Regions from separate parts of the Brevundimonas sp. GW821-FHT09G01 genome, predicted to be linked through region 1. Evidence: riboswitches for the same ligand, from Rfam matches in the RefSeq annotation. Region 1 holds a riboswitch; the other holds the start of a gene.

Evidence for each region. Region 1 has a riboswitch for S-adenosylmethionine ahead of AC07NB_RS13695 (TonB-dependent receptor plug domain-containing protein). Riboswitches for the same ligand answer to the same signal wherever they lie in the genome.
Region 2: it holds a riboswitch for S-adenosylmethionine, as region 1 does, so the genes downstream of both, metX (homoserine O-succinyltransferase MetX) here and AC07NB_RS13695 (TonB-dependent receptor plug domain-containing protein) in region 1, are expected to answer to the same signal.

What each region holds. Positions count from the first base shown of each region.
Region 1 covers NZ_JBWKOL010000007.1:64,594-72,081, reverse strand. Annotated here, with positions in the region: gene AC07NB_RS13705 (replicative DNA helicase) at 1-1,040, opposite strand, end outside; gene AC07NB_RS13700 (hypothetical protein) at 1,284-1,658, opposite strand; gene AC07NB_RS13695 (TonB-dependent receptor plug domain-containing protein) at 1,752-4,229, opposite strand; SAM riboswitch class I at 4,523-4,633, opposite strand; gene AC07NB_RS13690 (hypothetical protein) at 4,659-6,092, shown strand; gene rplI (50S ribosomal protein L9) at 6,231-6,815, opposite strand; gene rpsR (30S ribosomal protein S18) at 6,817-7,092, opposite strand; gene rpsF (30S ribosomal protein S6) at 7,105-7,488, opposite strand, start outside.
Region 2 covers NZ_JBWKOL010000004.1:25,327-32,814, reverse strand. Annotated here, with positions in the region: gene gltB (glutamate synthase large subunit) at 1-362, opposite strand, end outside; gene AC07NB_RS09375 (NAD(P)-dependent oxidoreductase) at 359-1,792, opposite strand; gene AC07NB_RS09370 (TorF family putative porin) at 1,963-2,643, opposite strand; gene AC07NB_RS09365 (ammonium transporter) at 2,733-4,076, opposite strand; SAM riboswitch class I at 4,331-4,454, shown strand; gene metX (homoserine O-succinyltransferase MetX) at 4,554-5,543, shown strand; gene metB (cystathionine gamma-synthase) at 5,540-6,730, shown strand; gene AC07NB_RS09350 (homoserine dehydrogenase) at 6,730-7,488, shown strand, end outside.

The DNA of each region.
Region 1 (7,488 bases):
AGGTAGTCGACGATGATCAGGTCCAGCCCGTGCTCCATCCGCTTCAGCCGCCGCGCGCGGGCGGCCAGCTTGGAGATGGACAGGCCGCCGGTGGCGTCGATGTAGAGCGGGCTCTCGCCGATCTCGACCGCCGCGTCGCGGATCTTGCCGAAGTCCGAGGCGTCGATCTCGCCCTTGCGCAGCTTGTCGGACGACACGCCCGAGGCGTCGGCGAGGATACGCATGGCCAGCTGCTCGGCGCTCATTTCCAGCGAGTAGAAGGCGACCACCCCGCCGTTGACCGTCTTGCGGCCCTCGGGCGTCGGCTCCCAGCGATACGAGCGCGCCACGTTGAAGGCGATGTTGGTGGCCAGCGCCGTCTTGCCCATCGACGGACGGCCCGCGAGGATCAGCAGATCGGACGGGTGCAGCCCGCCCAGCTTGGAGTCCAGGTCGTCCAGGTGGGTCGCCAGACCGGCCAGCTTGCCGTCGCGCTGATAGGCCTCGGCGGCCATCTGCACGGCGCCGGACAGGGCGTGGGAGAAGCTGACGAAGCCGGAGGACGGCTTGCCCGTCTCGGCCAGCGAATAGAGGGTCTGTTCGGCCTGTTCGATCTGCTCGTCGGCGGGCGTCTCGGGGTTGGGCGCCTCCTTGATGATCTCGCCGCCGATGCGGATCAGGTCGCGGCGCAGGGCCAGGTCGTAGACCACGCGGGCGTAGTCGGGGGCGTTGGCGCCGGGCGGGGCGCGGTCGACCAGATCGGCCAGGTAGCGCAGGCCGCCGAACTCCTGGAAGGCCGGGTCCTGCTTGAACCGCTCCATCAGGATGGTGGGCTCGGCCAGCATGCCCTGACGGATGTGGTCCTCGATCGCCTCGTAGAGCCGCTGGTGGAAGGGCTCGTAGAAATGGCTGCCGCGCAGCCGGTCGCTCAGCCGCTCGAACACCCCGTTGTCGAACATCAGGGAGCCGAGCAGCGCCTGCTCCGCCTCAAGGTTGTGCGGCAGGGCGGTGATGGAGCCGTGATCCATGGACGGAAAGGCGGCGGGAGCGAAGGCGTTCATCGTCATGCTCATGCCCTTACCAGGGCGATGCGTCATGCTTGGACGTACCCTTGGCGGGGGACAAATTCCGGGGCGCTGTGGGCAGTCCGGAATTCCGTAACCGGATCAGTTAACGGCTTGGAGCCTGATCGGTTGAGGTGGAATCGCTTCGCGATTTCACCGACGCCGTGAATCCGGCTCCAGAATTATGCTGGAGCGAAATCTGAGCCGAGTTGGACGGCGTCCAACTCAACCGATTTCGCTCTAGCCCGGGCAGGGATAGCGCGACCCCATCCAGGACCGGACGCCGTCCGTGACGCTCATGCGCTGACGGCGAGCCTGGGGGATGCCGTTCAGATAGGCGAGCACCTCACTGACGTCGACGTTGATCCGCGAGGGCGGACAGGCGGGCGGCGTGCGGCTGTCGGCCCGGGCGGACACGATCTCGTTCAACACCGCGCGAAGCGCCCGCTCGCCCTCGCTCCTCAGCCGGTAGGCGTCGGGGTGCAGCGCGGCCGTTGCATTCAGCGGGATGCGATTGGCGCGGGTGACGAAGGAGTCCAGCGTCATGGCGGCCTGGGCCGAGGCCGAACCGACGACCAGACAGGCGGCCAAGGCCGCGACGACGAATGCCCGCATGAACCGCTCCCTCCGAACGGTCTAGCTTGCCGTGGAATTTGCGGCCAAACAACGGTCGATGGCGCGGACGGCGAACCGTCCGCGCCGCCGCCGTCACCAGTTCAGGGCGACGCGGGCGTAGACGAAGCGCCCGTTGAAGCCGAACGGCGAGAAGTTGGAGAAGGGGAAGGCCCCCGAGGTGTTGTTCGCCGGCAGGATTTGTTCGGCGTACTCATCGAAGGCGTTGTCGGCGCCGACGGCCAGGGTGACCCGGTCGGTCAGGCTGTAACGGGCCTCCAGATCGACGACGAGGGATTCGCCCAGCTGCAGGTCGGTCGCCGCCGTCGCGCCGGGGGCCAGCACGTCGCCGAAGCCGGTGACGCGGATCGTCCCGCCGAACTTGTCCTTGCTCCAGTCGGTCTGGGCCACGACCTTCCACGGCGGCGTGCCTTCCTCGAACCGCAGGGTGGCCTGGCGCGCGAACAGGGAGACGGGCGTGGGCAGGATGCCCGAGGCCGTGGTCGGGGTCTTGGTCACCTTGAAGTCGTTGACGTTGGCCGCCAGCGTGAAGTCCAGCCGGCCGAAGCCCTCGTCGATCCGGTAGCGCGCGACCACGTCCAGGCCGGTCGTCTCGGTGTTCACCCCGTTGATGAAGAAGCGGGCGGCGGAGGCGCCGTAGGGCTGCAGCAGGTCGAAGATGGCCCGGGCGTTGGTGCCGACCGCCGCCGTGGCGCTGCCGGTCAGGGTCTCCGACAGGACGATGCGGTCATCCACGTCGATGCGGTAGGCGTCGGCCGTCAGTTCGAACGCGCCCTTCCGGTAGACGACGCCCAGCGAATAGTTGGTCGAGGTCTCGGCCTCCAGCGGCGTGCCGCCCAGCGCCAGTCCCACCGGGCTCACCGATGGGAAGGTGCCGGTCTCGTACGGGACGTTGGAGATGTAGAGGATGGCCGTCTGGGTGAAGTACTGCTGCTGCAGGCTGGGCGCCCGGAAGCCGGTCGAGACCGCGCCGCGGACGGCGAAGCTGGGCGTGAAGTCGTAGCGCGCCGCCAGCTTGCCCGAGACGTTGTCGCCGAAGTCGGAATAGTCCTCGTAACGGGCGGCCGCCGAGACGGTGAAGTTCTCGAACACCTCGCCTTCCAGGTCGATGTAGACGCCGACGTTGTGCCGGTCCTCGTCCACCTCATTGGCGGGGGTGAAGCCGGTGAAGCCGCGCGAGCCCCAGCTCAGGTCCGTGCCGCCGACGTTGAGGAAGGTCCCACGCTGGTAGGAGCCCGGCTCGCCCGCGCCGATCTGATAGCTTTCCTGACGCGCCTCCAGGCCGAAGGCGACGTTCAGCGGGCCGTATAGCCCCACCTCGTACTGGCGCGCGGCGTCGATGCCGAGCACCAGCTGGTCATAGGTCAGGGAGCCCGCGTCGAAGCTCGTGGGCGAGGTCGGCCCCAGCGACGGGTTCAGGGTGTTCTCGACCCCGAACTCGATCTCGTTGCGGCCGTAGCCCACGTTGATGTCCACGTCGAAGCCGCCGGCCTGGCCGCGCACGCCGGCGGCGGCGGTCCAGTCGGTGCTGTCGGTCAGGATGTAGGGCAGGTAGCCGTCCGGATAGATCCGGCCCGGCCCCGGATAGGCGGGGTTCTGGGCGTTGTCGTCGGGCGTGCGGTAGAAGGCGGCGGCCGAGGCGTCGCGCGTCTGGTAGCCCGCCCAGCCGTAGGCCTCCCAGCCCGCCGCCAGCGGCTTGCCGGCGTTCAGATAGATGGCCAGGTCCTCGGACTCCGGATCGCCCTGGCCGCCGCGAACGCGGGCCGGGGCGTAGCGCGGGTCGATGTCGCTGCGGTTGGTGCGTTCGCGGTCGCGATACTCGATCGAGGCGGTGATGAAGCCGTCCGAGCCCAGCCCGAACCCTTGCCAGCCCGAAACGGTCAGGCTCTCGCCGTCCGAGATGTCGTCGTTCCGGCCGTAGTAGCCGCTGTAGTCGGTCAGATAGCTTCCGTAGGTGACGGTCGCGCCGCCGCCGCTGGAGGCTTCCCGCAGACGCAGGTTCAGGACCCCGGCGATGGCGTCGGATCCATACTGGGCCGCGGCGCCGTCGCGCAGCACCTCGATCCGCTCGATGGCGGAACTGGGGATGGCGTTCAGGTCGACGGCGGCCGAACCCCGGCCCACCGAGCCGTTGGTGTTGACCAGGGCGGTGGCGTGCCGCCGGACGCCGTTGACCAGCACCAGGGTCTGGTCCGGCCCCTGGCCCCGCAGGGTGGCGGGCCGGATGGAGTCGGTGCCGTCCGTGGCGGACGGGCGGGGGAAGTTCAGCGCCGGGACGCTGGCCGACAGCTGGGTCGCCAGCTCGGTCGAGCCGCGCTGCTGCAGGGTCTCGGCGGTGACGACGTCCACCGGCGCGACGGTGTCCAGGCGCGAGCGGCCGACCACCCGGGTGCCGGTGACGACGACATCGTCGATCTGGGTGGCTTCGGTCTGCGGCGGTGAACTCTGGGGAGCGGTCTGGGAAGCAGTCTGGGCTTGGGCGGCGCCCGCCAGCAGGGCGGTGGCCGAGGCGGCGGCGAACAGGGTCAGGCGGAAACGGGGGGAGGGGGTCATGGGAGGCTCTCTTCTCGATGAGGCGCAGGTCTCCGGTCGGCGTCGCGCGCAGCGATCGCCGGGGGGCCGGGCTTGCGTTCTGGGTGTTCAGATCCGGTGTGAAACCGGGTGGTCAGCCGATTACAGCGAACGGCGACATCGCATCGGACCCGCGCAGCGCATGAGGTCGCGCGGCGCAACGAGGCCGGGGGCGTGGACGGTCGGGAGGTGAGCCTGGAAGGCGCGCATGATCGTCTCCTGCTCTGTCGGGAACGCCTGCGGTGACAGATGGAGGGAGTCCGGCTGTGGCCGGGCTCTCATCTGCCGTGACCCGGGGAGGGGTCCCGAAGGAGTTGGCACCTTACGGAGGTCCGCAGGTTGCCCCGACGTCAAAGGGCCTATCCCTCAGCCGGTCTCGATGAGCAGTTGCGATATTGCGATGCGTCATAAATGCGTCAAGCGGCGGCCGGAAAAAAGTTCGGCGACACAGAGTTTCCCCTACGCCGCCGTGTCTTTTTGGCACTCGAGGCCGCGCTTCCTCTGTTTCCGGGTTTTTCTGACGCCGGCCGCGACCACCGAGAGTTGCGTTTGTCCGGAGACTTGGCGACCCTCGGCGCTCTCACCCGCCCGGGGCTCATCGCCATGGATCGCCTCATCGCCTACCGGAACTTCCTTCGCGAGGATCGTCCCGAGGCGATGATCGCGGCGCTCGAGGCCTTGCCGAAAGAGCAGCGTCGCGAGCTGGGTTATGAACTGCTGGAGGTCGATCGCGCCTGGGCGCCCCGTGGCGGCGAACCGGGCGCCGGCTTTCTCGAAGCGTCGCGCACCTTCTCCGGCGAATATCAGTCCTACGCGGACTACGACAAGCTGGATCCGACCTTCATCAGAAGGCTGCTGCTGTACCACAAGACAGTGGACGTCACGATCCGGACCTACGATCCGAACCAACATCGGGAAGATGAGCACAACTATTCCGGCCTGGACTGGGAGCTGCGCCAGCTTTTGGGCATGCAACCCTTGTTCGACGCTGATCTGATCAATGTAATTCCCTATTCGAAGGCTCTGGAATTATCCGCCGGTTACGCGTTTGACGGCGATGCCTTCGCCTTCGCCTACTATCCGCATCAGGATGGATTCGAAGACACTCAGACAGGGAAAGATTGGTACGATCAGGACCTCATAGACACCGTCCAAAGGTATGATCCATTCGCCAAGAGACCCCTCGGTATCGGGCTTCTCGATATGAACGAGAACGCCGTCGAGGACTTCCGGTACTATTTCCCGATCAACAACGTGAACATCGACCTCTGCATCGCCGGGGAAGCCGGGACGGAGCTGGTCTGCACCCACCCCGCCATGGTCGACTATCTGGCTCTGAAGTTCCGGCAAAGCGCGAAGACGCTCGACGTGACCCATCAGTGGGTTGGAACCCTGTTCAACGACTACCTGATGGATGTCTCGCGCATCGACGATCAGGACCTGGCGCGCATACACGCTGAAGAAGAGGCCTTCGCGATCTGGCGCGATGATCTTTCGCGCGCGCTTCGTGCGGTCCGGCTGGCGGGTCGCGACCAGGTTCTCTCGGACGCGGCGGCCCAGACGATCGTGCGGGAGGAGTTGCGCGCGAGCGCCGCGGGGCTTCGGGAAAGGGTCCGGAAGTCTTCCTTCCTGTCCAACCTCACAGACCCCTCGCTGGCGTTCGTTCTGAGCGGCGCCTCGTCAGCCCTGGTGGATCCGGCGCCCTTGACCGCCATCGCGACGGGCGGCCTGACCGCGGCCATGACGGCGGCCTACAAGATCCTCTTCCAGGGGGCGAAGCGCGGCGACAGGGCCGCATTGAAGCTCTACACGGCGATGATGCGGGAAGAGCCCCGGTCGCGCTGACCCCGCAGAGGGATCGTCCGGAACGGGGGAAGCGCGCCCTGGCCTGCAACTGCGCCCGCGTCGTCTCCCGCCCGAAAAAAGTTCGGCGGCGCAGGATCGCTCCTGCGCCGCCGTGTCTTTTCAGTATCAGGACTGAACTCAGGCTTCGGAGCCGAGACCGTCCTGTTGGCCGGCGCCGCCGGCGACCATGTCCGCGGCCTGTTCGGCTGCGGCTTCACGGTCTTCGTCGTAGGCCGACTTGATCACGTCCTCGCCCTTGGCTTGACGCTCGGCTTCGTCGGCCGAACGGGCGATGTTGATCTTGACGGTGGCCTGGACCTCGGCGTGCAGGCGAACCAGCACTTCGTGGACGCCCAGCGTCTTGATCGGAACGTTCAGCACGACTTGCGAGCGCTCGATCTTGCCGCCTTCAGCCTGAACGGCTTCGACGACGTCGCGACCGGCGACCGATCCGTACAACTGACCGGTTTCGCCGGCCTGACGGATCATGACGTAGGTCTGGCCGTCGATCTTGTCGGCGACCTTCTGTGCGTCGGTCTTGTTCTTCTCGTTGCGGGCCTCGATGGCGGCGCGGTCGAGTTCGAACGCCTTCAGGTTCGCGGCGGTGGCCCGGCGGGCCTTGTCGCGCGGCAGAAGGAAGTTGCGGGCGAAGCCGTCCTTGACAGTGACGACGTCGCCGATGGCGCCGAGGTTATCGACGCGTTCCAGCAGAACGACCTTCATCTTACTTCACCACGTAGGGCAGGAGGGCCAGGTAGCGCGCGCGCTTGATGGCCTTGGCCAGCTCGCGTTGCTTCTTCTGGGAAACGGCCGTAATGCGCGACGGGACGATCTTGCCGCGTTCGCTGATGTAGCGTTGCAGCAGCTTGACGTCCTTGTAGTCGATCTTCGGCGCGTTCGGGCCGGAGAACGGGCACACCTTGCGGCGGCGGAAGAACGGGCGACGGGCCGGGCCGGAGCCGGCCGGCGCGCCCGGGGAGGGGGCGGTGGTGTCGGTCATGTTCCGAACTCCTTAGAAGGTCGCTTCGGCGGCGGGGGCGTCGTCGCGGGGACCACGCTCACGTTCGCGTTCACGCTCACGTTCACGACGGGCCAGCAGCGGCGACAGTTCCAGGTCGAGTTCCTCGACGCGGACGGTCAGCCAGCGCAGCACGTCTTCGTTGATCGACAGCTGACGCTCGACTTCGGCCATGGCGGCCGGAGGGGCGTCGACGGCGAGCAGCGAGTAGTGAGCCTTGCGGTTCTTCTTCACGCGGTAGGTCAGGTTGCGCAGACCCCAGTACTCGATCTTGGCGACGGAACCGCCGTTTTCCTCGATCAGAGCCTTGATGGTGTCGTTCAGCGCTTCGGCCTGCTGCGCCGAGATATCCTGGCGCGTCATGACCGTGTGCTCGTA
Region 2 (7,488 bases), on a different contig from region 1:
ATGGTGCGGGCCTGCTCCTGGGCGCCCAGATCGACGCGCGGCAGGAAGACCATGCCGACGGCGATGGGGCCGGGACGCGGCTCATGGCCGGCGTCGCGCACCTGGGCCTCGAAGAAGGCGCGCGGCAGGCCGATCAGGATGCCCGCGCCGTCGCCGGACTTGCCGTCGGCGTCCACGGCGCCCCGGTGCCAGATGGCCGACAGGGCCTTGAGCGCCAGATCGACGACCTCGCGGCGCGGCTGGCCGTCGATGGCGGCGACCAGGCCGACGCCGCAGGCGTCGCGCTCGGACGCGGGATCGTAGGCGTGGGCGTCGACCAGCTTTTGCCGATCGGCTTCATATTGAACGGGATCAAAGGTCACGCAGCAGCCCTCCGGCGCGAGGACAGCCAGGTATCGATTTCAGCGGCCGCATCCTGACCGTCGCGGACGGCCCAGACGACCAGCGAGGCGCCGCGCACGATGTCGCCGGCGGCGAACACCCCCTCCAGCGTCGTCGCCTTGGTGTGGCCCGCCGTGCGGATGGTGCGCCAGTCCGTCAGGGCCAGATCGGGTTCCTGGAACAGGGCCGGCATGTCCTCGGGCTCGAAGCCGAGCGCCTCGATCACCAGGTCGGCGGGCAGGTCGAACTCTCCGCCCGGGACCGGCTCGACCGACCAGCGGCCGTCGGCGGACTGGGCCGCCAGCGCCATGCGCTGGGCGCGCATGCCGGTGACGCCCGAGGCGCCGCCCAGCACGGCGCGGGGGGCGGCCAACCATTCGAAGACCACGCCCTCCTCCTCGGCGTTCTGGGTCTCGCGCGCGCTGCCCGGCATGTTCTCGCGGTCGCGGCGATACAGGCAGGTGACCGAGGTCGCGCCCTGACGGACGGCGGTGCGGACGCAGTCCATGGCGGTGTCGCCGCCGCCGATGACGACCACCTTCTTGCCCGCCGCGTTCAGCGGGCCGCCGTCGAAGGCGGGCACGGCGTCGCCGAAGCCTTTGCGGTTCGAGGCGATCAGATAGTCGAGCGCCGCCACCACGCCGTCGGAGCCGCAGCCCGGCGCGGTCAGCCGACGCGCCTTGTAAACGCCGGTCGCCACCAGCACCGCATCATGGGCGGCGCGCACCTCGGCGAAGGGCAGGGTCCCGCCGACATCGACGCCCAGCCGGAACTCGACGCCGCCGTCGATCAGGCGGTCCACCCGACGCCCGACGACATGCTTCTCCAGCTTGAAACCGGGGATGCCGTAGGTCAGCAGGCCGCCCGCGCGGTCGTGCCGGTCATAGACGGTGACCGCATAGCCCGCCGAGCGCAGCCGGTCCGCCGCCGCCATGCCCGCGGGGCCCGCGCCGACGATGCCGACCGACTGGCCCTTCTCCGCGCGCGGGCGGATCGGATCGACCCAGCCGTTCTCGAACGCCATGTCGCCCAGCCAACGCTCGACCGAGCCGATGGTGACCGTCTCCCAGCCCGACTGTTCCAGCGTGCAGGAGCCTTCGCACAGCCGGTCCTGCGGACAGATGCGGCCGCAGATCTCGGGCAGGGTCGAGGTGGCCTCGGACAGACGCCAGGCTTCCTCCGCGCGGCCCTCGGCGGCCAGCCTCAGCCAGTCGGGAATGTTGTTCTGCAGCGGACAGCCGGACTGGCAGAAGGGCACGCCGCACTGGGCGCAGCGTCCGGCCTGGCCCTTGCCGGCCTCGGGGGCGAAATTGGCGTAGATTTCGGCGTGATCCTGCACGCGGTCAGCGGCCGGCGTCTTGGCCGGTCCTGTCCTGGGGACGACAACGAAAGTCTGGTTCACGGACGCCAAGGCAAGCCCTCTTCGCAACTGCACAAGTTGTAGGGTCTTTGGAAAGGGCGCGCAATTTCCATCCGGAATGTGCGCGAAAGGATGAGCTTCAGGAAAAGACAAACCGGCAAGGCCTGCCAGGAAGGCAAGACCTTGCCGGTCGCGGTCGGACAGGAGGGGCGTCCGGAGGTCTAGAAGAGGAATTTGATCGTCGCGACGGCGCGATCGTCCGCCAGCGGCGTGTCGACGTCTGCGCCGTGGTAGCGGCCGTCGAGGATGATCTTGTCCGTGATGGCGTAGGCCACCCCGGCGTTCCACGTCGTGTAGTCGTCGCTCACGTCCAGCGCCTGGTAGCCGACCGCGCCGCTGACGGTCCATTTGGGCGCCGGGGTGAAGCTGGCGTTGGCCTCGACATAGGTGGCCTCCTCGTCCGCGCCGAAGAAGTCCGGCGAGAAGTAGACGGCGGCGCCCAGGGTCACCGGACCGACAGCCCGCGAGGCGGCGGCCTTGACCTCCAGATAGTCGTAGGCGTTGTCGCGGCCGGCGCCGGCGTAGAGATAGCCGATCACTCCGACGTCGACGGCGAACCCGGCCGCCTCGGTGCGATAGCCGGCGTAGACGTCGACCTCGGCGTCGGTGTCGTCGCCGAAGTCGATGTTGGAGGCCCAAGCCCCGGCGTAGAAGCCGGAGGCGAAGGTCACGTCGACGCCGCCCTGCAGCGCCGGATGCTCGTCGGACTGGCTGAAGCCGCGGAAGACATAGTCGGAGGTCACCGCCACGTTCCAGGCCACCTCGGGCGTCTGGGCCTGGGCGGCGCCGGCGGTGGCGAACAGGGCGGCCGCGACGGCCGCGCTAGCGAAGGCGAGTTTCATAGTCGTATCCCCAATGTTCTCGATGTCGGCACGCGAACGCTTACTGGCGGCCCGGCGCGGGGAGAGAGCCCGCGCCGGGGCACACGGGATCAGACGGACTCCAGCGCCTCGCCGTGGAGGTGGGTGTCCAGCCCTTCTTCTTCCGCCGCCGGGCTGACGCGCAGGCCGGTGGTGAACTTGCAGATGATCAGGACGACCAGGGTGCCCACCGCGCTGTAGGCGATGGTCCAGCCCAGGCCGATCAGCTGGGTCATGACATTGGCTCCGTCGGACAGGCTGTTGATCGCGGTGGAGGCGAACACGCCGGTCAGCAGGGCCCCGGCCAGACCGCCCGCGCCATGGATGCCGAAGGCGTCCAGGCTGTCGTCGTAGCGGAGCAGCTTCTTGATCCAGACCGAGGAGGCGTAGCAGACCGGACCGGCGATCAGGCCGATCAGGACGGCGCCCTTGGGATCCACAAAGCCGGCGGCCGGGGTGATGGCGACCAAGCCGGCGACGATGCCGGACAGCACGCCGATCAGCGACGCCTTCTTCTTCTCGATGACCTCGACGATCTTCCAGGTGATGGAGGCGGCCGCGGCGGCTAGGATGGTGTTGATCAGGGCCACGCCCGCCAGGGCGTTGGCGCCGCCCGCCGAACCGGCGTTGAAGCCGATCCAGCCGACCAGCAGCAGGGAGGCACCGATCATGGTCAGCACCGGATTGTGCGCCACGATCGGCTCCTTGCCGTAGCCCTTGCGGGCGCCGAGGAAGAGGGCGCAGACCAGACCGGCCACGCCGGAGTTGACGTGCACCACCGCGCCGCCGGCGAAGTCCAGCACCCCGGCCGAGCCGAGGAAGCCGCCGCCCCACACCCAGTGTGCGATGGGCGCATAGACCAACAGCGACCAGAGCGCCGTGAACAGCAACAGACCGGTGTACTTCAGCCGTTCGGCGAAGGCGCCGGTGACCAGGGCCGGGGTGATGATGGCGAAGGTCAGCTGGAAGGACAGGAAGACGAACTCGGGAATGCCCGGCAGCAGGCTGTGCGCCGTCTCCATGCCCACGCCGTTCAGGAAGACGGCCTCGAAGCCGCCGACGAACTGGTTGACTGTGTCGGCCGGATAGCCGCCCAGGCCGCCCGCCTTGCCGAAGGCGATGGAATAGCCGGCGATGAACCACACCAGGGTCGCGACGGCGAAGACGCCGACGGACTGGGTGATGGTCGCGATCACGTTCTTGCGGCGCACCATGCCGCCGTAGAAGAGCGCCAGACCCGGCAGGGTCATGAGCAGAACGAGGGCCGTCGAGGTGGACAGCCAGGCCGTGCCGGCGCCGTCCAGTTCCAGTGGAACCTGGTGCCCCAGTAGCGCGGGCGCCGCCTGGGCCCCCGTCGCGATCACCATGGTCAAAAGGCCGAGCCCAAGAGCCAGGCCGTTGCGAAGTCGAGTCATCTCAATCCCCCAAAAGGACGCCGTTACGCATTTGCGAACTGTTTACCGCACTTGCGAGATACGCAAGTGGGCGGAGGAAGATTCAGGGAAATTTGTTGCGTCTGTAGCGCACCTGAATCCGACATAGGCATTACTGATGCTTCAATGATGGTGATAAGGGACGAAATTACCCACGCTGCGGCCACGCTTGGTAATTCGCAGTCGCAGCAATTTTGGGGGATTGACGACAGCGGCCGCGTTCTTCACCGTAAGGACACTCATCAAGACCGGCTGAGGGATAGGCCCTTTGACGCCGGGGCAACCTACCCAGGATCCACCCGATCCTTGGAAAGGTGCCAACTCCTGCGAGGCCTCTTCGGAAGCCGCGAGAGATGAGTGAAGCGACAGGACCCTTGCGGGTCCGACGGACTTCACGGGTCTTTCATCACAGGTGTTGGTTCGCCCCATCGGTTTCGCTGAGCGGAACCGGAGCGGACAGTGGCGTCCACCGAATGGATCATCGACGAGGCTCCCGGCCGTGACGTGACGGCCGTGATTCCGGCCGACTTCCGGCTGGCCTCGGGCGAGCGTCTGGCGGCGGACACCCTGACGGGACGCCTGCACGGCCCCACGGAGGGTCCTCTGGTGGTGGTCGCCGGCGGCATCTCCAGCGGCCGCTTCGCCGCCAACTGGTGGTCGTGGGCCGTCCGTCACGGCGGCCCCATCGACCTGGACCGCGCCCGCGTGCTGGCCTTCGACCTGCTGCCCGGCAAGACGGATCCGGGCGTCACCATCACCACCGCCGATCAGGCCCGCCTGCTGGTCCTGCTGCTGGACGCGCTGGAGGAGCCGCGCATCGACGCCTTCGTCGGCGCCTCTTACGGCGGCTGCATCGGACTGGCCTTCGCGGCGGACTTCCCCGAGCGGATCGGCGAGCTGGTGGTCATCTCCGCCGCCCACCGCGCCCATCCCGCCGCCACCGCCTGGCGCGGAGTGCAACGCCGCGTGCTGGCCTTCGCCCGCGACTGCGGCCGCGAGGCGGAGGGCGTTTCACTGGCCCGCGAGCTGGCCATGACCACCTATCGCACCGCCGACGAGTTCGACTGGCGCTTCGCCGGAACGGCCCCGGCGCAGGCCGGCGGCCCCTACCCCGTCTGCGACTATCTGATCGCCCGCGGCGCCGACTACGCCGAGGCCACCAGCGCCGACCGCTGGATCTCGCTGTCGGACTCGCTGGACCGCCACGCGGTCGCGCCCGAGGCGGTGACCTGCCCCCTGACCCTGCTCGGCTTCACCAGCGACCGCCTTGTGCCGATCGAGGACCTGCGCGACCTGGCCGGCCGCGCCCCCGCCCTGCGCCGCTTCGGCGAGGCCGGCTCCATCTTCGGTCACGACGCCTTCCTGAAGGAGCGCGAGCTGGTCGGCCGCACGCTCCACGACGCCCTCTCTCCCCTGTACGCCCGCCAGCCCCGCGAGATCGCCGCATGACCTGTTCCAGTGAAGCCCACCCCTGTACGACCGCCGCCCGGCACGGCGTGAACAACGATCCGGCGCACGGGGCGGTGATGCCGCCGTTGTACCTGTCCTCGAACTACAGCTTCGACGGGCTCGATGGGAAACGGAAGTACGACTACACGCGCTCGGGCAATCCGACCCGGGACGTGCTGGGCGAGACCCTGGCGAAACTGGAAGGCGGCGCAGGCGCGGTGGTGACCGCGACGGGCATGGCCGCGGTGGACCTGGCCCTGTTCTCGCTGGAGCCCGGCGACCTGCTGCTGGCCCCGCACGACCTCTATGGCGGCACCCACCGCCTGCTGTGCGCCCGGGCGCGCCGCAACCATTTCGACGTCCAGTTCGTCGACCAGAACGACCGCGAGGCGCTGGACGCCGCCTTCGCCCTGAACCCCAAGCTGATCCTGATCGAGACGCCGTCGAACCCGCTGATGCGCGTCGTCGATGTGGCCGACATCTGCGCCCGGGCGCACGCCGTCGGCTGCAAGGCGGCGGTGGACAACACCTTCCTGTCGCCGGCCCTGCAGAACCCCATCGCCCTGGGCGCCGACCTGGTGATCCACTCGACCACCAAATACATCAACGGCCACTCCGACGTGGTCGGGGGCTGCGTGGTGGCCAAGGATCAGGCCGACTTGGAGCAGCTGACCTGGTGGGCCAACTGCCTGGGCGTCACCGGCTCGCCCTTCGACGCCTATCTGACCCTGCGCGGCGTGCGCACCCTGTTCGCCCGGGTCGAGCGTCAGCAGGCCACAGCGGGCCGCGTCGCCGAATGGCTGGAAGCCCATCCGGCGGTGAAGACCGTCAACTATCCGGGCCTGAAGAGCCATCCCGGCCACGAGATCGCCTCGCGCCAGCAGAAGGGCTTCGGCGCCATGCTGAGCTTCGAGCTGGCCGACCTGGACGCGGTGCGGACCTTCGTCGACCAGCTGGAGGTCTTCACCCTGGCGGAGTCGCTGGGCGGGGTCGAAAGCCTGATCGCCCACCCGACCCTGATGACCCACGCGGCCATGACGCCGGAAGCGCGCCTGACGGCGGGCATCACCGACGGCCTGCTGCGCCTGTCGATCGGGCTGGAGCATCCGGAAGACCTGCTGGCCGACCTGTCGGCCGCGCTGGACGCCGTCCTGGCCGCCTCTCCGCTGGAAGCCGAGGCCGCCTGATGACCGCCGCCTCCCTGCCGCTTCCCCGCCCCGCCGCCGGGGCGGACGCCGTCCCGCATGGCGCCGAGGAACCCGTCGCCCTGCTCCAGCTCGACGTCGCCGACGCGGCCGAGGCCGCCAGCGCGGTCTATCGCGAAGTGCGGCGTGGACGCCGGGTCGTGGCCGTCGCCTCGGGCGCCGCGGACGCCGCCGCCCGCCTGGCCGCCGCCCTGGACGCCATCGGCGTGACCTCGGCCCGGCCCGGTCCGGGCGAGGCGCTGCTGAACGCCCCCGTCTCCATCGTCGCGGGGCCCGAGGCCGCCGCGGCCCATGCCCGGCCCAGGCCCGAGCGTCCGCTGCGCGTGGCGCTGGCCGGCTGCGGCGTGGTCGGCGGCGGCGTGCTGGCGCGGCTGCTGGACGACGACCGCTTCACCGTGGTCGGGGTGCTGGTGCGCGATCCGAAGAAGCCGCGCGACCCGGCCGCGCCCGAAGGCCTGCTGCTGGCCGATCCCGCCGCCCTGCTGGCCCGCGAACCGGACGTGCTGGTCGAGGCCATCTCGGACGCGTCCACCGGACTGGCCCTGATCCGCGCCGCCCTGTCGCGCGGCGTCGATGTGGTCAGCGCCAACAAGCAGGCGGTGGGCGGCGACCTGCCGGCCCTGACCGCCCTGGCCGAGGCCCATGACGCGCAACTGCTCTACTCCGCCAGCGTCGGCGGCGGCTCGCCTCTGATCGAGACCGTGCGCCGGGCCCGCGCCCATGCGCCGGTAGTGCGGATC